Regions from separate parts of the Pseudomonas sp. HP_14 genome, predicted to be linked through region 3. Evidence: riboswitches for the same ligand, from Rfam matches in the RefSeq annotation. Region 3 holds a riboswitch; each other region holds the start of a gene.

Region 1 (6,503 bases), on a different contig from region 3:
ACTCTTAACTACGAAATGTTCTTCTATCTGCTGTTTTCCACGGTATTCCTGTTCAAGCAGCGCCACCGCCCCTTGATCGTCGCAGCCGCATTGTTCGCGGTCTGTGAAGTGCTGGCGCGCTCGGGGCTGATCAGCCGGTTTTATGGTAACGACATCATCTACGAGTTCTTGCTCGGCATCGGCATCGGCATCATTTACCGCCGGGGCTGGATCAAGGAGGGCTTCTGGTTGCCGTTACTGGGGATCGCTACGGGGCTGGTCGTTATCTATCACTTGGGCGCCGATCAGGATCGCCTGCTTAACTGGGGGCTTCCAAGTGCGCTGATAGTGTTGTCGTGCATTGCCATGGAGCCGGTTTTCCGGGGCAACAAGTTGCTCAAAGTGTTGGGCGATTGTTCTTATTCGGTTTATCTGTTGCACGTTCTGGTTCTGTATGGCGGCTGGCTCGCCTCGCAGCATTACAACCTCAACCCTTATCTGGTCTTCGCGATTTGTGTGCCGGTCATCGCGCTGGGTGCATGGATCAGTTACGAGTGGCTGGAGAAGGGCCTGTATCGTCGCATGAAGGGCTGGCTGGACGAGCGAAGGGCCAGAAATGCTTCTCAGGCGCTTTCCTGACAAAAATACTAGGACTTTGTACGAAGCCGGGGATTGGCGTAAACTGCCAGCACGTCTGCGAGGAATTTTCATGACCGCTATTACAATTACCGATGCTGCCCACGATTACCTGGCCGATCTGCTGGAAAAGCAGAATACCCCGGGCATTGGCATCCGCGTGTTTATTACCCAGCCTGGCACCCAGTACGCTGAAACCTGCATTGCCTACTGCAAGCCCGGCGAAGAGAAACCAGAAGACAAGGCCATTGGCCTGAAAAGCTTCACCGCCTGGATTGATGGTTTCAGCGAAGCATTTCTGGATGATGCCGTTGTCGATTACGCGACTGACCGCATGGGCGGCCAACTGACGATCAAGGCACCAAACGCAAAAGTGCCGACGGTCAGTGCGGACAGTCCGATCAATGACCGTATCAACTATTACCTGCAAACCGAGATCAACCCGGGGCTGGCCAGCCACGGCGGTCAGGTCACCCTGATCGATGTGGTTGAAGAGCAGGAACAACATATTGCTGTGTTGCAGTTTGGCGGTGGTTGCCAGGGTTGCGGTCAGGCTGACGTGACGCTGAAAGAAGGCATCGAGCGCACCCTGCTTGAGCGCATTCCCGAGCTGAATGGCGTACGTGATGTGACTGACCACACGCAGAAAGAAAACGCTTACTACTAAGCTGTTTGCTGTGCCGTGTTAAAAAACCCCGACGTGTTCGGGGTTTTTTGTGTGATCTGGATACCTGAGCATCCCGCGCTTATAAGCTGGAATGCTAATACTCTGTGGGAGCCGGGCTTGCCCGCGATGAGGTTGATTAACTTTAGGGGCAAGCCCGGCTCCCACACTAATTGTGCTTACCGCGCGCCCTCTTACTTCCTGAACAAATGCGCATGCCCCGCGCGGTACAGGGATGACTCGCTGAATGCATCACTGGATAACACACGGCCGACCAGGATCAGTGCTGTCCGGCGAAATCCCTTCTCCGCAACTTTAGCTTCGATATCCGCCAGAGTGCCTGTGACCCAGTCCTGATCGGGCCAACTGGCGCGATGAACCACGGCAGTCGGGCAGTCCGGACCGTAATGCGGCGTCAGTTCGGCGACGATTTTTGGTAGATTATTAACGCCCAGATGAATCGCCATGGTCGCCTGGTGACGCGCCAAGTCGGCCAGGGCTTCACCTTCCGGCATCGACGTCTTGTCCGCATAACGGGTCAGGATCACCGTTTGGGATATATCCGGTAGGGTCAGTTCGGACTCCAGCAGCGCAGCGCAAGCCGCGGTGGCTGTCACGCCCGGGATGATCTCGAATGGAATGCCCAGCTCGCGCAAGTGGCGGATCTGCTCACCGATGGCGCCATAAAGGCTCGGATCACCAGAATGTACGCGAGCCACATCCTGGCCTTGTTCATGAGCAGATTTCATCAAGGCGATGATTTGTTCCAGGTGTAACTCGGCACTGTTACTCACCTGAACGGCCTGATGGCCTTCCAGAACGGCGGCAGGCACCAGTGAGCCTGCGTAGATGATCACCGGGCAGCTGCGGATCAGTCGCTGGCCTTTGACTGTGATCAGCTCAGGATCGCCGGGGCCTGCGCCGATGAAAAAGACCGTCATGGAGACTCCAGGTCAAAGGGTGGAAAATGTGGATTATCCGCTAACCTGTTGGGCAATGGCCAAGGCAAAAGTGGCTTGCGAGGTTTTCTGGCGAGTGATGAGCAATTCGGCCGGACCCGATTGGCTCGCCGATGCCAAGGCGGCACTTTCTGCTACTCCATAACAACCGGTGTGCTCGAAAGCGATCTGTGATCGATGACTGAGCTGCGACTCATGGACGCTCAGTTGAGTGGCCGAGAAGAAGTGCAGAGGCAGATCAAGCTGCTTCGCCACCTCCAACAGGCCGGGTTCGCGGCTCTTCAGGTCAATGGAGGCGAGGGCGCTGATGGCTTCGATGCGCAGGTTCTGACGGTCAAGGCTGCGTTCGATCAGTTCCAGCAATGCGCCTGTAGAACAGCCGCGCTGGCAACCAAGGCCGACCACCAGGGTCGGCCTTATCTGATCAGACGGCCTGATCAAGAGCGGAATTGTTGCGACGGAACAGCCAGGTGCTGATCAGGCCCAGCGCCACCCAGAACAGCGCATTGGTCAGCAGCGAGGCAATCACGAATTGCGATTCCAGCGCCTCTGGAGCAAGGCTCTCGTGGACTTCGGGCTGCGGTGCGCCAATCACGTGAGGCACGACCAGAATCGCTACGCCCAAGGCTTTCAGCAGCCAACTGCGGGAAAAGACGATCAACGCCAGGGCGACAGCAGTGGAGGCCGCCGTGCCAATCCACCATAGTTGCCGCTGGTTAAGGTCCGCCGCGGCAGTACCCGGCAGCTCGGGTGGCAGGCCCAATGTCGGGGCGAGGGTAAACACCGCAAAGCCCGCGAGCCCCCAAAACACGCCTTGGGACGTCTTGCCCGGTGCCTTCAAGGTGTACAGGGCGGCCAGCATCAAAGCGAAACCTACCGCAACCACCAGATTGCCGCCGGTGGTAGAAACAATTCGCTGCCAGCCATCTTCCGGCGACCAGGCTTCTTCGTCATGACTATGTCCGGCCGGTGCGGCCTCACCGTGGGCATGTTCATGAACCTGCTCGGCTGGCGCGTTCTCGTAGGTTTCGGCCTGCAGAATCAACGGAGTGATCCAGAAGCTTTGCAGCAGGGTCAGCAGCAGGGCGGCGAGCAAGCCGGTGAATCCTGCCGTTTGAGCAATTCGCTTGAACATGGCGTCAGGTCTCAGTGGCAGGGGAAGGCAGCGCTGTGGCGAGTGTCGTGAGCGGCGTTGTGTACCGCTTCGATGTGCGAGAAGCCTGCGAAGTAAACCAGGCAGGCCCCGAGGATTGCTGCGCTGATCGCGGCGGTCAGGCGTTGGCTCTGGGTGGCTGTGCTGCTGGCGGATTGGCTGGTTGTACTGATCGACATGGCGCTTCCCTCTTGTATGTCGGCAAGCAGGCATGCGCAGCAAAATCCCGCTGACGATCGCCAGGGGAGTGCAACTGCGCCCGCCCACCGCGGGTTCGTTATTGATTTCATGTCGGGCCGGTCTCCGGGCTTGCAAGGGGCTGTACGGCTATGCGCCGCTCAACCTGCAAGAATCGCCTTCCCATGCCGTTACTTGCACAGTGGATCTGATTCTTCACTTGCTTACCGTTGCGGGGGCAGCGCCGGACTTGCACAAGCCCTAAGGCTTGAACGCACCGGTTTCCCGTTTCACCCCGTGAGGGGCACCCGTAACAAGGCGTGTAGGAGAGCATGCGCCAGCGTGGAACGTCAATCAGTTGATTGACCTGCCCGCGGTCACTGCGTAGCCTTGCGGGTTCGAGGTTCTCCCGCTGGATCCGGCATGGGTTCGACAGGGAGCTAAGACGGGAACGCGGTCGATGCCGCGGCTGCCCCCGCAACTGTAAGCGGTCATGATTTACTGCAGAGCCATTGCATAGCCACTGCTTCACGCGGGAAGGCGCAATGACTGCCCGGATATCTTCGGGGTGCGCCGCAAGCCAGGAGACCTGCCTCGATTCGGGCCTTGAGCCCGACGAATTCTCACTACAACCGGGCGGGGTGATCCGGTGGCGAATCGTATCTCTGTGGTTACATACTTGTGACCACACAGGGTTTTCGTCCTGTTTGCCCGCCGTATTGCCAAAGGGCATCCGATGAAAACACTGGCCAAACTTCCCGTCACTATCGTTACCGGCTTTCTTGGCTCGGGTAAAACCACCTTGCTGCGCCACATGCTCGATAACGCCGAAGGGCGACGCATTGCCGTGATCGTCAATGAATTCGGCGAGCTGGGCATCGACGGCGAAATCCTCAAGCAGTGCACCATTGGCTGTACCGAAGAAGAAGCGACCGGCCGTGTCTATGAGCTGGCCAATGGTTGCTTGTGCTGCACCGTTCAGGAGGAGTTTTTCCCGGTGATGCGCGAACTGGTTGCGCGCCGCGGCGATCTGGACCACATCCTTATCGAAACATCCGGCCTGGCTCTGCCAAAACCGCTCGTACAAGCTTTCCAGTGGCCCGAAATCCGTAATGCCTGCACGGTCGATGCGGTCATCACCGTGGTAGACAGCCCGGCAGTACTGGCAGGCACCTTCGCCGCATTCCCTGATCAGGTAGACGCTCAGCGCAAGCTGGACCCGAACCTCGATCACGAGTCGCCGTTGCACGAACTGTTCGCTGATCAACTGGCCAGCGCCGATCTGGTAATCCTCAACAAAGCTGACATGATCGACGCCGCAGGTCTGGCATCGGTGCGTGCAGAGGTGTCTGAAGAACTACCGCCAGCGGTCAAGGTGATCGAAGCGAGCAGCGGTCGTCTGCCGATCAATGTCCTGTTGGGGCTGGGGGCCGAATCGGAGCAGCACATCGATGGTCGCAAGACCCATCACGATCACCACGAGGGCGATGATCATGATGACCACGATCACGACGCGTTCGATTCCATCTCGATCAAGTTGCCTCAAGCTGATGAAAGCCTGTTGCTCGACGCGCTGACCCAACTAGTCGTGCAACACGGGATTCTGCGCGTCAAGGGGTTCGCGGCGATTCCGGGCAAGCCGATGCGCTTGTTGATTCAGGGCGTCGGTACGCGTTTCGACAAGCACTTTGACCGTGCCTGGGGCGCAGAGGAAGAACGCGCGACCCAATTGGTCCTGATTGGTCAGAAGCTTGATGCTGCCGCACTCGAAGCTCAACTGCGCACTGCGCTCGCGGGTTGATGCATGCACCTGCTGAGAACCCAGCCCGGTGGTTTTGTACCGGATGACAGCATTGCCGACCTCGGGCAAACGCCCGCCGAGCTGGTCATTCTCTGCAGCGGTGATTCAAGCCTGGCGTTGCTCGCCGAAGCGGCGCAGCAACTCCCTGAGGATTATCCGACCTTGCGTCTGGCTAACCCGATGCAGGTCCAGAACCACGCGTCAGTGGACCTTTATTTCGATGAGGTCCTGCGTCACGCCAAGGTGATTCTGATCTCCCTGCACGGCGGGATCGGCTATTGGCGTTATGGCGTCGAGCGCCTCATGGAGCTTGCTGCACGCGGTGTGCAAGTGATCATGGTTCCGGGGTGTGACCGCCATGATCCCGAGTTGACGGAGCGCAGCACCGCTCCCGCTGATGACTGCCATCGGTTATGGCAGTTTCTGCGTCAGGGCGGTATGCATAACGCGCTGGATTTCTACCGTTGCCTCGCGACTCGCCTGCTCGGTCGGGACTATCCATGGTCCGAGCCACAGGCCTTGCCGCGCACCGCGGTTTATCATCCGCAGGGCGTCAGCGCTAACCCTGAAAGCTGGTTCGCCGAATGGTTGCCGAATCAACCGGTCGTGGCGCTGCTGTTCTATCGCTCCCACTTGCAGGCCGCCAATACCGCGTTCATCGATGTGTTTTGCGCTCGTCTGCAGGCGCAAGGCTTGAACCCTTTGCCCATCGCCGTAGCCAGCCTGAAGGAAGCGGGCTGTATGACGGTGGTCGAGGACTGGCTGGACGAGGTCGGCGCTGAACTGATCCTCAATACCACCGGGTTCGCTCAGTCCAGTCCTGAAGCGCCGCATGTGCGTCCGTTTCGCCGCAATATCCCGGTTATTCAGGCGATTTGCGCGCAGGATAACGAGCCGGGCTGGCGCGCCAGTGAGCAAGGCCTCGGTGCCCGGGATCTGGCCATGCACATTGCCTTGCCCGAACTGGACGGCAGAATCATCAGTCGGCCGATCAGCTTCAAGGATCTGGCCTGGCGCAGCGAGCGCAGTCAATCGGATGTGGTCTGCTATCGCCCGCAACCTGAGCGCATGGATTTCGTCGCCGAGCTGGCACGCCGCTGGGTTCTGCTTGCACGCCTGCCCAATGCCGACAAA
Region 2 (6,503 bases), on a different contig from region 3:
GTTCGAGGACGATGGCAGAAGACGGGGCGCGCATTGGCATTCATTCCTTAAGTGCGGGTGCGGCCCGTCAGTATACGGCAGCCTTGTGTCACAGGGCTTGCACTGAGAACTGGCACGCGAATCGTGCCAGCGCGGTCAGTGTATTGGCCCGTTACTCAGAAGCTGTAATCCGCGGTCACGAAAAACGACCGTGGCTGGCCCATCAGCCATTGTTGGCCGCTGTTGTACTGTGCTGCTGCATAACGCCGATCCAGCAGGTTATTCAACTGCAGGCCCAGACGCACATCCGGCACCACATTCCAGCCCAGGTTTGCGTCCACTACGCTGTAGCCAGGTACTTTGGTGGTATTGGCCGTATCGGCATAGCGGGCGTCGACATAGCGCAGGCCCATGCCTGCATCCAGGTCTTGAGTCAGCGCCTTGCTCAACCACAGATTGGCGCTGCGACGAGGCACGTCGGTGGGACGGTTGCCTGCCCGGGACACCAGTTGGCCGCCAGCGGTTTCATTGAATTCGTCATATTCGGCACGCACTACCGAGGCATTGGCTGATACACGCCAGCCTTGGCTTAACGCCAGTTCCAGCGAGGCCTCCAGGCCGTCCGAGGATTGCTGGCCGACCTGCTGCGCCAAACGCGTCACCGGGTCAGTGGTGAGCATTTTCTTTTTTACGATGTGGTAAGCCGCCAGCGTCCACTCCCCGTGGCCTTCCCAGAATTGCTGCTTGAGACCGAACTCGGTCTGTCTGGCTTCAGTCAGGTCCATTTGCTGCTGGGTCGGATTAAGGCTGATCAGATTGTTGACCCCGTCTTCGCTGGTCGAATACTGGCCATACAACGACAGCTGATCTGTCACCGCGAAAACCAGTCCGGCGCGCCAATTGCCGCCGGTGAGGCTCCGATCGCTGCGCGTATTGGCGCGCAAGTCGTTACGGTCGAGATGATTTTGATCGCGCCGTATACCGGTCACCAGCGACCAGCGCTCGGACAGCTGCAGCCGGTTCTCTGCAAACAGTGCGAAGGTACGTGTCGTACTGTCGCTCAGAGGTTGGGTGGGCGACTGACTTTCAAAGTAGCCGTTGGCCGGGTTCCATGGATCGACGTAGTCTCCACCGACATCGGTATACGGCGAGTTGTTATCGACGCCAAAGCGGATTTTGTTGTACTCGGCGCCGACCACCGTTCTGCTGTCCAGCCCGAACAGTGAATGATCGAAGGTGAAGCTCTGGCGATCGCCAATCTGCTCCTGATCGTGTTTGATCTCCAGATAGTCTCCGCGCAAAAGCTGGCCTTGCGCGTTACTCCAGCTATAGGTCTCGGCGTTGCGCCAGTGACGACGGCTCTTGATGTAGTAAAGCTGGTTGCTGGCGCTGACGTTGTCGGTTATCTGCCAGTCGGTATTGAGTCGGGTCCACTCATCGTTGTAGCGCTGCACGGCGTTTTGCAGGTTGTAATTTTTGTTCCGCAGACTGTCGCGATAATGGCCGTCGATCAGCGGCGTGCCGAAGTAGCTCATCGGTTCGCTGTCGCCACGCTCATGGGCAAAGGTGAAGCTCAGGTTGTCAGCTGCCTGCCAGCGCAGGGCGGCGCTGAGGGCCAGGTTTCTGGAGTTGCCGTTATCCACCCAGCCGTTGCTTTGCTCCTGGTTCAGGGTCAGGCGATAGCTCAGTGTGTCGCTCAGCGAGCCGCCGCTGTCCAGCCCTGACTGCTGGCGGTCATTGGACCCATAGCCCAGGCGCAGCGTGTTGCGAACATCTCCTTCAAGTGGCTTCTTGGGGATCACATTGATCACGGCGCCTGTTGCGCCTTCGCCATACAGCACCGAGGCAGGGCCGCGAATAACGTCGATGCGCTCCACCATCCACGGGTCGACCGGGAAGGTCTGGGTGCCAGCCCCGGTATACAGCCGCGAGCCATCGAACAATGTCATCACTGAAGAATGTCCGGCGAAACCGCGTGCTGAAAGCGCCGTGTTGCCATCACCCGGCGTAGCGATGCTGGTGATGCCGGGCGAGCGGCTGACGGCGTCCTGCAAAGTAAGGTTATTACGGTTGTGGATGGCGGACTCATCCAGACTGCTCAGGCTGGCCGGGTTTTCAAGCGCGCTGATATTCAACCGGGAACCGGCGGGCAGGGCAGTGGCCAGACTGGTTTCGCCGTTGTCTGCGGTATCGATGATTGCCATTGACGGCAGGGCGATCACAGTGTCGTCAGCGGCAAAGGCCGCAGGCGAAATGGCGAAGCAAGGGAACAGCGTGATGCGCAGCGATTGACTCGCCAGGGTTTGAAACAGGAAGTTGCGGGACATACGATTCCAGCCAATGAGGAATGAATGGATCCCGGGGGAATAACGCATGAGGAATCGCGGGCGCAAAAGCCCACGGAAACCGGCCTGCGCCCGCCCACCGCGGGTTTGCCAAAACGAAGTTCCAGGCCGGTCTCCGGGCTTGCGAGGGTCATGAAACATTCACCTTCCCATGCCGGAGCACAGTGGTTTGTCGAATGCTTCGCTCGCTTACCGTTGCGGGGGCAGCGCCGGACTGATCATCGAAATGACGCACCGGCTTCCCGTTTCACCTCATGCTCGGCGGCATGAGACACCTGAAACTGGCGCGCATCTGACCACCGATGAACGGTCACGTCAATCGGCCGCACCGCGAGGTAGAGAACGTTGTGATGTCCTCAGGGTCCATTCGTGTGCGACATGGCAACGCATGGATAATCGCTGTGCGGTGGTTGCCACTTGTTCGCCATCCCTCCAAACTCAGCACATTCCTCCGCTGATGCGGCCGATCATCTTCGTCCAGTGACGCCCCAGCAATTAGTAAATGGCCATGAACCCTTTAAACAGCCCGGTTTCACGCTCCCTTCCAGGCGGCGAAACAGGCGCAGCAATCAGAGCTTTCGATTGGTCCGCGACCTCTCTTGGGCCTATGTCAGATTGGCCCGCACCCATTCGCTCGACGTTGAGCATGATGCTCAGTTCCCCGGAAAGCCTTTATCTGGTGTGGGGGCCGGATCTGCACTTCTTCTTCAACGATGCCTATCGGCCCATTCTCGGCCCCCGTCTTGACGTTGCCGTGGGGCAGAGCATCACCACGCTGTGGGCAGACGCCTGGGAGCAGGTGCGGCCCATGATAGAGAGGGCCTTTGGCGGCGAATCCAGTCGCTATGAAAATCATCCGATCAGCATGGCCCGCTATGGGGTTGAAGAGCAGACCTGGTGGACCTTTTCATTTTCGCCGGTGTACGACGAGCATGAAGAGTCCATATTGGGTGTTCTGTGCCATACGGTTGAAACCACCCACTCCGTGCGCCTTGGTCAGCAACTGAAGTCCAGCGACGAACGTTATCGTGCGCTGTTCAGTGACATCGATATCGGCTTTGGCGTATTTGAAGTCACCTACACCCATAACCTGCTGACGGCCTGCCATTTGATCGAGGTCAACGCCGCGTTCGACAACATGACAGAACTCAAACAGCAGATTGGCCAGAGTATGCGGGACATCGCAGACGGCCAGCCTGCACGTTGGTTTGAGGTGTATGCGAGCGTGGTGTTGAGTGGCGAGTCAGTTGGCTTTGACGCGCCTGCGGTTGCGCTTGGCGGGCGCTGGTATGAAATCTACGCCTACAAAGTCCAGGGGGCCGAGCACAACCGCATTGCGATGCTGTTCAAGGATGTCACCGAGGCCCGGCGAATTGAGTCTTCTTTGCGCAATACCGAGGAGTTCAATAGCCGGGTGCTGGCCAGCAGCAACGATTGCATCAAGGTGATCGACCTGGATGGCAAGCTTACCTTCATGAGTGAAGGCGGCATGCGCGTCATGGAAATCAGTAACTTCAACGACGTGCAAGGCTGCCCGTGGCCGGACTTCTGGCAGGATCAAGGGCATATCGACGCTCAGGCTGCCATTGTCGCCGCCAGAACAGGCGTCCCCGGTCGTTTCCAGGGTTTTGCCAACACCTATCTGGGCACCCCCAAATGGTGGGATGTGCAGGTTACGCCGATGTTTGATGAGGCGGGGGCCGTAGAAAAAATCCTCTGCATTTCCCGAGACATCACGGCAACCCGCGCCGCTGAAGAAGACCTGCGTACGCTCAACGCTACGCTGGAGGAGAGGGTCGAAGCCCGTACTCAGGACCGCGATCGCATCTGGCGGTTGTCCACCGACTTGATGCTGATTGCCGAATTCAGCGGCGACATCGTGGCGGTCAATCCAGCCTGGACTCAGGTGCTTGGCTGGAGTCCTGATGAGTTGCTGGGCAAGTCGTTTCTGGAGCTTCTGCACCCGGATGATGATTTGACCACTGCCTCTGCCGCGGCGGAATTGTCGCAGGGCATCAGTGTCTCCAGTTTCGAAAATCGCTATTTGCACAAAGACGGCTCGTATCGCTGGATCGCCTGGACCGCTGTGCCGGATCAATCCTATATCCATGCCGTGGGACGCGACGTTCAGGTTGAGCGGGAGGCCGCCGAAGCACTACGCCGCACAGAAGCTGCATTGCGTCAGTCGCAGAAGATGGAAGCCGTGGGGCAATTGACCGGTGGTGTGGCTCATGACTTCAACAACCTGCTGACGGTGGTCAAAGCCTCTACAGACCTGCTCAAGCGCAATCTGGATGAAGAGCGACGTCGACGTTACATCGACGCGATTTCCAATGCGGTCGATCGGGCCAGCAAGTTGACTGGGCAGTTGCTGGCGTTTTCTCGCCAGCAAACCTTGCGCCCGGAAGTCTTTGAAGTCGGCAAAAGTGTCCGGGCTATTGGCGAGATGATTGGTTCATTGACCGGAGCCCGGATAAAAACGCTGATCGAGCTTCCTGCCCAGCCTTGCTACATCAACGCTGACGCTGGTCAGTTCGATACCGCGCTGATCAATATGGCGGTCAATGCCCGTGATGCCATGAATGGCGAGGGGACCTTGAGGATTTGTGTTGAGCCTGTCGGGCAAATTCCTGCTCGCCGCACCCATGCCGCAGTGGTTGGCGATTATGTTGCCGTGTCATTGATCGACAGCGGCTCAGGCATCGACCCGGAACAGATTGATCGTATCTTCGACCCGTTTTTTACGACCAAGGACGTCGGTAAAGGCACCGGGCTGGGGCTTTCTCAGGTGTTCGGTTTTGCCAAACAGTCGGGTGGCGAGGTGTTGGTCGCCAGTCGGTTGGGCGAGGGCAGTACGTTTACTCTCTACCTGCCTAGATCCGTTGCGATACCGGGTGCCGAATATGCTGCGATGGAGCCGGAGCTGCAAAGCAGTGGCGAAGGTGCTCGTCTGCTGGTGGTTGAGGACAACCTTGAAATTGGCGAGTTTTCCAGTCAGACGTTGAGAGAGCTGGGGTACGACATTCACTGGGCCAAGAGTGGTGTGGAGGCTCTGGAGGTTTTGGCGCAGCGAGCCGACGCTTTTCAGGCAGTATTTTCCGATGTTGTCATGCCGGGCATGAACGGGGTGGAGCTGGCCCTTGAAATTCAAAGGCTCTATCCAACGCTCCCGATTGTCCTGACCAGCGGCTATAGTCCCGCGTTGGCACAGGGGAACTCACAGGGTTTTACCTTTCTGCAGAAGCCCTATTCCGTAGAAGCGTTGGCCAGGCTGCTGCGCAACGAGATCAGTATGCGGCAGATACCGCCAGTCATTAACCTGTAGCTGCCAACGGTCGCGATAGCGGTGTATCAGGATGAGCGCATCGCAGCCTTCGGCAGCTCCTACAGGGATATGCTTTTGGTCTCTTGCAGATTCACGCCGCGCCGCTGCTGTAGAAGCTCAATCTGTTCGGCTGGCAGCAGCTGACGCAGGCTTTTGTAGAGCACGCGGGTTTCCAGCAGATTCCAGACCCGGAGCATGGTTTCCAGGGCGTCCAGGGGTTTGCTGATGAAATCCCGAGCCCCCAGGGCCAAGGCGCGGATCCGGGTGCCTCGGGTGGCATCTGCGGTCAGCACCAGAATGGGCAGATACTCATGAGGTGAAATGCGCCGACCCAGTTGTTCGAGCACCGCGAAGCCATCGAATTCGGGCATGTGCAGGTCGAGGATAACCAGATCCGGCTCAAAACTATTGAACAGCTCCAGTGTGTGAGTGGGCTGTGTGGTGCTCAACACATTGAGCAGCCCTTCACGAGCCAGCAACTGCTCCATGAGTTCTATATTGGTGCGCTGATCGTCAATCAGCAGGATACGAAGATCTTGAGTCATAAAGGCTCCGTCAGGTACTGATCAATATGGTCGTAAAACATGCGGACATTGATCGGTTTTACCAGGATGGCGGTAGCACCCGCTTCGCGTAACACGTTATGGGTCATCGGCGAGGCGTCTGCGGTCATCATCAGGACAGGGGTATTGGCAGTACGAGTGGCGCGACGCAGGCGGCGTAGAATCCTGATACCCGAGACATCGGGAAGATTAACGTCCAACAGGATCAGATCCGGCGCATGGCGAGTCGCCAGATCCAGTCCCATCTGCCCCTGCATGCTGGAAAACAGTTGTATACCGGGCCGCCGCTGC
Region 3 (6,503 bases):
AGCGCAAATACCGCCGAGATGATCACAACATTGGTGAAGTACCCCTGCAACGGTGTGTAGGTACTGATCGCGCCCACAGCCATGACCCAAGCCTTGGGATTAACCCACTGAAACAGGGCAGCCTGCATGAAGGTCTGTGGTTTGCTCTCTGCGCCCGAAGCATCCGAGGCCGGACCTGAAGTGGCGATCTTCCACGCCAGATACAACAAATAGGCAGCGCCGACGTAACGCAGGATGGTGTACAGCAGCGGATAAGTCTGAAAAGCAGCGCCCAGTCCAAGACCGACCGCCAGTACCAGGCTGAAAAACCCGCAACTGATCCCCAACATATGCGGCACAGTCCGGCTGAATCCGAAATTCACCCCCGAGGCCAGCAGCATCATGTTGTTAGGACCGGGCGTGATGGACGTGACAAAGGCGAACAACGCAAAAGCGAGCAGCAGGTCAAGGGAGAACGGCATGGAGCGATCCAGACATCTAAAGGGCAGGCCTTCACCCTATCGAATCGGCAACCAGAAACACACGAACAGTCAGACGAAAATACAACCGGTACAGTTTTGAACGAAAACAGTTTCGTCCATCACTGTACTTAAACCATCAACCTTGGCGATCCTGACTAGCCTGTACGTTCTCAGCGCTGATCTCGCCGCGATTATCGAAGTCGCGCACGGCTTGCATTTGCGGCTCGGCCAACAGTTTTGCTTTGGCGACCTGATACTCATCAAAGGAAAGACCACGGCGATTCAAATCTTCCAGGGCCAACTGATGAGTTTCCTCGGCAGTGTAAGGACGCAGTTCAACGGCGTGGTGAGTGGAGCAACCGGAGACAACTGCAACGGTCAACAACAGGGCAAAAGCGTAAATGCGGTTCATGAGAGCCTCCGGGATCGGGTTCATTTCGGGAATGAACAAAGGTTACGCCCGGCGGCGTTTACGCAGAAATCACTGCTCTTGATAGTCGGTATTGGGTGGGGAGAATCGTTGGAAATCCATTGCCTGCTGAACCGATATCGCGAGCAAGCTCGGCTCCTACAGGTTTAGCGCGATCCTGTAGGAGCCGAGCTTGCTCGCGATGAAGGCTGTGCGGCTAGCCCATCAAGCCCGCCACTTACCCCAATACTCCAGCGACGTCCGCCACAGGCAGATGCCGATGAAGTAAGCCGACATCGTGAACCACACCCCCATCACCACAGGCCCGTTGTGCGGATGATTGATGATCAGCAAGGCGCTGGTGATCAGCCATACGGTGGTCACCAGGATATTCAACGGCATGAAACGACGCACCCGGAAAGGATGCAGGAACTTCATGCGCGTCACGGTCAGCAATGCCAGACCGATAATCGTCAGGAAGGTCACCCACGGGGTCGGCTGAATGATGTACAGGCACAATGCGACCACATTCCACGCTGCCGGGAAGCCCTGAAAGTAATTGTCCTTGCTCTTCATCTCCAGATTGCAGAAACAGAAAAGCGATGAAATCAGAATGATCGCCGTGCTCAGCAGCAGCGTATAAGGCGGCAGCGGGATATAGCTGTAAATGAACAGCGCCGGGATAAACACGTAAGTGAGGTAATCAATCACCAGGTCCAGCACCGAACCGTCAAAACCCGGTAGCACCGACTGCACATTGAATTTGCGCGCCAGCGAGCCATCCACGCCGTCCACTGCCAGCGCCAGCCCCAGCCACAACAGGCAGGCCTTGGCCTGATTATCGAACAGGGCAATGGTCGCAAGGAATGCGATGACCACGCCGGTGGCGGTAAAACCGTGGGCACCCCAGGCTTTCAGCCAGGCCACTCGTTGAGTCGATATCACAGGAAAATGTCTCCAGAAGATGTAGCGGACCAGTGTAGGCGTGGCCAAGGGCTGTTTCTGTCTTTTATTACCAGCCGTGACAAACCGGGAACAGCGTATAGATTGCACTATCGACCGGCCATCAGGCGAGAAGGTTCACCCGTGCGCGGTGATTACTCCCGACCCGTTGCCGTTTGCATCATGCGCTGCCCCGCCCAAACGTACGATAAAAAAATATCCGAGGGCGACCGGCGCAGTAAAAATCCCCACTCTTTTGAGCATATCCATTACCATGCCGCCCGTCGGTTTCCAAACGGGATTAATAGGGAATCCGTGATGCCCCCGAGGCATCAACCGGAACTGCCCCCGCAACTGTAGGTGCTGAGCCCTGCTCCATCAATGCCACTGGGTCATCACCCGGGAAGGCCGGAGCGCGGCGATGAAGCGCCAGTCAGGAGACCTGCCGACATCAGGGCGTCACTGCATCGAATGCATGTGGCTCCTGGCAACTGACCCACCGGCGGGGTGTCCGGGGAGTACATCCGTCAGAACGGTGGCAGCGCCGTGACTGATCAACCCCTGCCGAACCATCAACAGCAGCGGTCGTGATGTGTATCCAGCCAGAACACCATCGTGCGGATAACCGTTCGAATGGAGATCGTTTTTCATGTCTTTACCTCGTTTTGCTGTAGTGCTCGCTGGCCTGGGTTTCTCTGCGCTGAGCCTGGCTGCCAGCCCCGCCCTCAGTACCCACTACCCGCTTACCCTCGACAACTGCGGCGTGCCGCTGACCTTCGCCAAGGCTCCCGGCAAAGCCGTGACCATTGGCCAGTCTGCGACCGAGATCCTCTACTCCCTTGGACTGGCCGACAAAGTGGTCGGGACCTCGCTGTGGTTCAACAATGTGCTGCCACAGTTCGAACAACAGAACGCAAAAATCCCGCGTCTGGCCGATAACGATCCAAGCTTCGAAGCCGTGATCAACAAGCGCCCTGAACTGGTTGCCGTCCAGTTTGAATGGATGGTCGGTCCACAGGGCGTGGTCGGTACTCGCCAGCAGTTCAGCGAAATGAAAATCCCGACCTACCTCATGCCATCAGACTGCGAAGGCAAGGACAACCTGGTCGGTGCCGATGGCACGCGTCTGCGCCCATTCTCGATCGACAGCCTGTACAAGACCGTCGACCAACTGGCACAGATCTTTGATGTCCAGGCTCGTGGCAACGAATTGAACACCGAACTGCAAGCACGTCTTGCCAAGGCTCAGGCCAGCGTCAAAGGCAAACACCTGAAAGACGCCTCGGCCGTCTTCTGGTTCTCCAGCGCAGACCTGAACGTCGATCCTTATGTCGCCGGACGCAAAGGCATCCCGGCATTCATGATGGACACCCTGGGCCTACGCAACATCGTGCAGTCCGATGAAGAATGGCCAACTGTAGGATGGGAAACCATCGCCAAGGCCAACCCGACCATTCTGGTTCTGGCACGGATGGACCGTCGCCGCTTCCCGGCTGATGACTTCCAGAAAAAACTGGAATTCCTCAAGTCCGACCCGGTCACTCGAAACATGGACGCCGTGAAGCACAACCGCATCGTGATTCTTGATGCCCAGGCCATGGAAGCGACCATTCGCACCTTCAACGGTATCGATGAACTGGCAGGCGCCATCGACAAGTTTGACCTGCACCCATGACAGCGCAGTTCGCCAGTCGCCTGTTACGCAAGATCTGCCTGCACGGCGCCTGGGTGCTCGTGGTGTTGATAGCGGCGATCATTGCCGGTATTGCCATTGGTGAAACACCGATCAGCCTGTCGCTGGTGTTTCAGGTACTGGCCAACAAACTGTGGGGCGCCGGTTTCGTACTGGACCCGATCGACGAAGGCATCGTCTGGAATTACCGGCTGACCCGCGCCCTGGTTGCCGCAGCGTGCGGTGCCGGGCTGGCGATCTCGGGTGTGGTCCTGCAGTCACTGTTGCGCAACCCGCTGGCCGATCCTTACCTGTTGGGCATTTCCGCAGGGGCCTCGACCGGCGCGGTGCTGGTGGCAATCATCGGTATCGGCGCAGGTGCCATTTCCTTGTCGGCGGGCGCATTTGTAGGCGCCATGGCGGCTTTTGCGCTGGTCGCCCTGCTCGCTCGCAGCACCGGCGCAGTCAGTGGCAGCGGGCAGATCATCCTGGCAGGCATCGCCGGTTCACAACTGTTCAACGCCCTGACCTCTTTTCTGATTACCAAGTCGGCCAACTCCGAGCAGGCGCGGGGCATCATGTTCTGGCTGCTGGGCAACCTCAGCGGTGTGCGCTGGCAATCGGTCACTCTGGCAGTGCCGGTGGTGTTGATCGGCCTGGCGGTCTGCCTGTGGCACCGTCGCTCGCTGGACGCCTTCATGTTCGGCAGTGACTCTGCGGCTGCGTTGGGCATCCCGGTGCGTCGGGTCCAGGTGATATTGATTGCCACCGTGGCACTGGTGACAGCAGTGATGGTGTCGCTGGTCGGTTCTATCGGTTTCGTCGGCTTAGTGGTGCCTCATGCAGCGCGCCTGCTGGTCGGTGTGCGCCACGGACGACTGATCCCGATCAGTGCGCTGGCCGGAGCGGTATTCCTGATTGCCGCCGACGTTCTGTCTCGCACGGCAATCAAGGGCCAGGTATTACCGGTCGGAGTGATTACTGCCCTGATCGGCGCGCCGGTCTTCGCCGTGATCCTGATAAAAGCCAAGGGGGGCCGATGAGCAATCCGAAGCAGCCGATCGCCGACATCGACCGCAACGTACTGTCCTGCAGCGGCCTCAACTGGTCGATCAAAGGGGTACCCATTGTCCGCGATGTCGCGTTGCAGCTACGACGTGGTGAAACCCTTGGATTGATCGGCCCCAACGGTTCAGGGAAGTCCAGCCTGTTGAAGCTGCTTTCAGGGATCCAGATCCCCGCCAGTGGCGAGATTCACCTTAACGGTGTTGCCCTTGCCGACATGAAGCGTCGCGATGTCGCGCAGATGATTGCGGTTGTCGAACAGCAAGCTGAAACGTCCGATGCGATCACCGTGCTGGATGCTGTAGAGCTGGGTCGTACGCCATGGCTTTCCGCGCTGGAGCCATGGTCAGCCACAGACAATGACATCGTTCAGCAGGCGCTGCGCGACGTGGACATGGCCGACAAGCCCAAGCGTGCCTGGCATAGCTTGTCGGGGGGCGAACGGCAACGCGTGCACATCGCCCGCGCGCTGGCCCAGCGTCCACAAATCCTGTTGCTGGATGAACCCACCAACCACCTGGATATTCAGCATCAACTGAGCATCCTGGGTCTGGTGAGGTCACTGCCGGTTACCACCCTGATTGCCTTGCACGACCTCAATCAAGCCCTGGCGTGTGATCGTCTGGCGGTCATGGACAAAGGCGAGCTGATCGCCATTGGCGTACCGTCCGAAGTGCTGACCTGCGAACTGTTGCGCGAGACCTTCGGCGTGGAGGCGCACTACCTCACAGACCCGTACGACGGCACGCAGATATTGCGCTTCAGGTCATAACCCTTGTGGGAGCAGAGCTTGCTCGCGATAAAGCCGGGCACAACTCACTTTAGATCGCGGTGCCCGTCCTGGCACCGTAAGGGATCTCGCACCGGCCTTGAACCTGGACCAACCCGAATTCCATATGCGTCGTCTGCCAGACCGGATCGCTTTCCACATCCACAACCCTGAAACCCTGCCGCTCCCAGAAGCCAATCGCACCCGGTAGAAACGGATGGGTGTGCAGGTAAAGCACGTCGATGCCCTGCTGTCGGGCGCACGCTTCAAGCGCCAGATAGATCGTGGTCGCCAACCCTGAACGGCGAAACTCCGGGATCACGAACAACCGGACGATTTCCACTACTGTGCGTTGCCCGTAATCCAGTTGAGGGAATCGACCGTCGTATGGCAAATAACCGATTGCCGCGACGATTTCCCCATCGCGGCGCGCGACCAGAAAACGGCCACCACCCTCCTCGCTGTACACTTCGGCAAACTGTGCAAGGTCCGCGGGGATTACTGTCGGGTCAAGCATCGGGAAGATCTGCGCGCGGGCACGCAGGACGAATTCCACCGCAGAGGGGATGTCTTCAGGTTGTACAGAAACAATGTCTACAGCGGACATGTTCAGCGCTCGGTCACCGAATGGACGACCATCCTAATACAGCCCGCAAACACAACGCCAAGGGCCTGTTCCAGACACAGCGCTGTCGCACAGCAAACATTGGATCTGTAGGAGTTCACCGAGGTTACGAGGCCAGCGATGGCGGTTTTTCTGACACTCCGCTATCTCTGGCCTCGTAACCTCGGTGAGCTCCTACAGGACAGGGTTCAATCTGGAAGACTGCGGCACGAGGCCTGTGCTACGGGCATTCGCTTATTACATCAGGAAGTACAGCAACAGGATGTTGACCAGCAGCAACGGCAGTGCAGTAGGAATCTGCGCCTTGATCACCGCGTACTTGTCCGGCAATTCAAGCAGCGCCGCCGGGACGATATTGAAGTTTGCCGCCATGGGCGTCATCAAGGTCCCGCAATAACCGGAGAACATGCCAATCGCGGCAATCACCGCCGGGTTACCGCCGTACATGCCGATCAGCACCGGAACACCAATGCCGCCGGTCATGACCGGGAACGCCGCGAAGCCGTTACCCATGACGATGGTGAACAAAGCCATACCCAACACATAAACCGACACAGCCA

What was found. A riboswitch is a leader RNA that binds a small molecule or an ion and turns the genes downstream of it on or off. The one in region 3 is predicted to bind cobalamin.
Region 1: another riboswitch for cobalamin. It lies ahead of ACYASS_RS12340 (CbtB domain-containing protein); the one in region 3 lies ahead of ACYASS_RS07610 (ABC transporter substrate-binding protein).
Region 2: another riboswitch for cobalamin. It lies ahead of ACYASS_RS22275 (TonB-dependent receptor); the one in region 3 lies ahead of ACYASS_RS07610 (ABC transporter substrate-binding protein).

What each region holds. Positions count from the first base shown of each region.
Region 1 is NZ_JBTOQI010000014.1:24,916-31,418, forward strand. Features, by position in the region: gene ACYASS_RS12315 (acyltransferase family protein) at 1-618, shown strand, start outside; gene nfuA (Fe-S biogenesis protein NfuA) at 689-1,282, shown strand; gene cobM (precorrin-4 C(11)-methyltransferase) at 1,474-2,220, opposite strand; gene ACYASS_RS12330 (cobalamin biosynthesis protein) at 2,254-2,688, opposite strand; gene ACYASS_RS12335 (CbtA family protein) at 2,663-3,373, opposite strand; gene ACYASS_RS12340 (CbtB domain-containing protein) at 3,385-3,570, opposite strand; cobalamin riboswitch at 3,669-3,895, opposite strand; cobalamin riboswitch at 3,953-4,179, shown strand; gene cobW (cobalamin biosynthesis protein CobW) at 4,305-5,369, shown strand; gene cobN (cobaltochelatase subunit CobN) at 5,373-6,503, shown strand, end outside.
Region 2 is NZ_JBTOQI010000043.1:102,720-109,222, forward strand. Features, by position in the region: gene ACYASS_RS22270 (GNAT family N-acetyltransferase) at 1-34, opposite strand, end outside; gene ACYASS_RS22275 (TonB-dependent receptor) at 156-2,306, opposite strand; cobalamin riboswitch at 2,414-2,618, opposite strand; gene ACYASS_RS22280 (PAS domain-containing protein) at 2,971-5,649, shown strand; gene ACYASS_RS22285 (response regulator) at 5,709-6,194, opposite strand; gene ACYASS_RS22290 (ATP-binding protein) at 6,191-6,503, opposite strand, start outside.
Region 3 is NZ_JBTOQI010000008.1:254-6,756, forward strand. Features, by position in the region: gene ACYASS_RS07590 (LysE family translocator) at 1-461, opposite strand, end outside; gene ACYASS_RS07595 (hypothetical protein) at 598-873, opposite strand; gene pcsA (phosphatidylcholine synthase) at 1,096-1,815, opposite strand; cobalamin riboswitch at 2,081-2,276, shown strand; gene ACYASS_RS07605 (hypothetical protein) at 2,272-2,463, opposite strand; gene ACYASS_RS07610 (ABC transporter substrate-binding protein) at 2,462-3,487, shown strand; gene ACYASS_RS07615 (FecCD family ABC transporter permease) at 3,484-4,527, shown strand; gene ACYASS_RS07620 (ABC transporter ATP-binding protein) at 4,524-5,321, shown strand; gene ACYASS_RS07625 (GNAT family N-acetyltransferase) at 5,371-5,925, opposite strand; gene ACYASS_RS07630 (DUF979 domain-containing protein) at 6,181-6,503, opposite strand, start outside.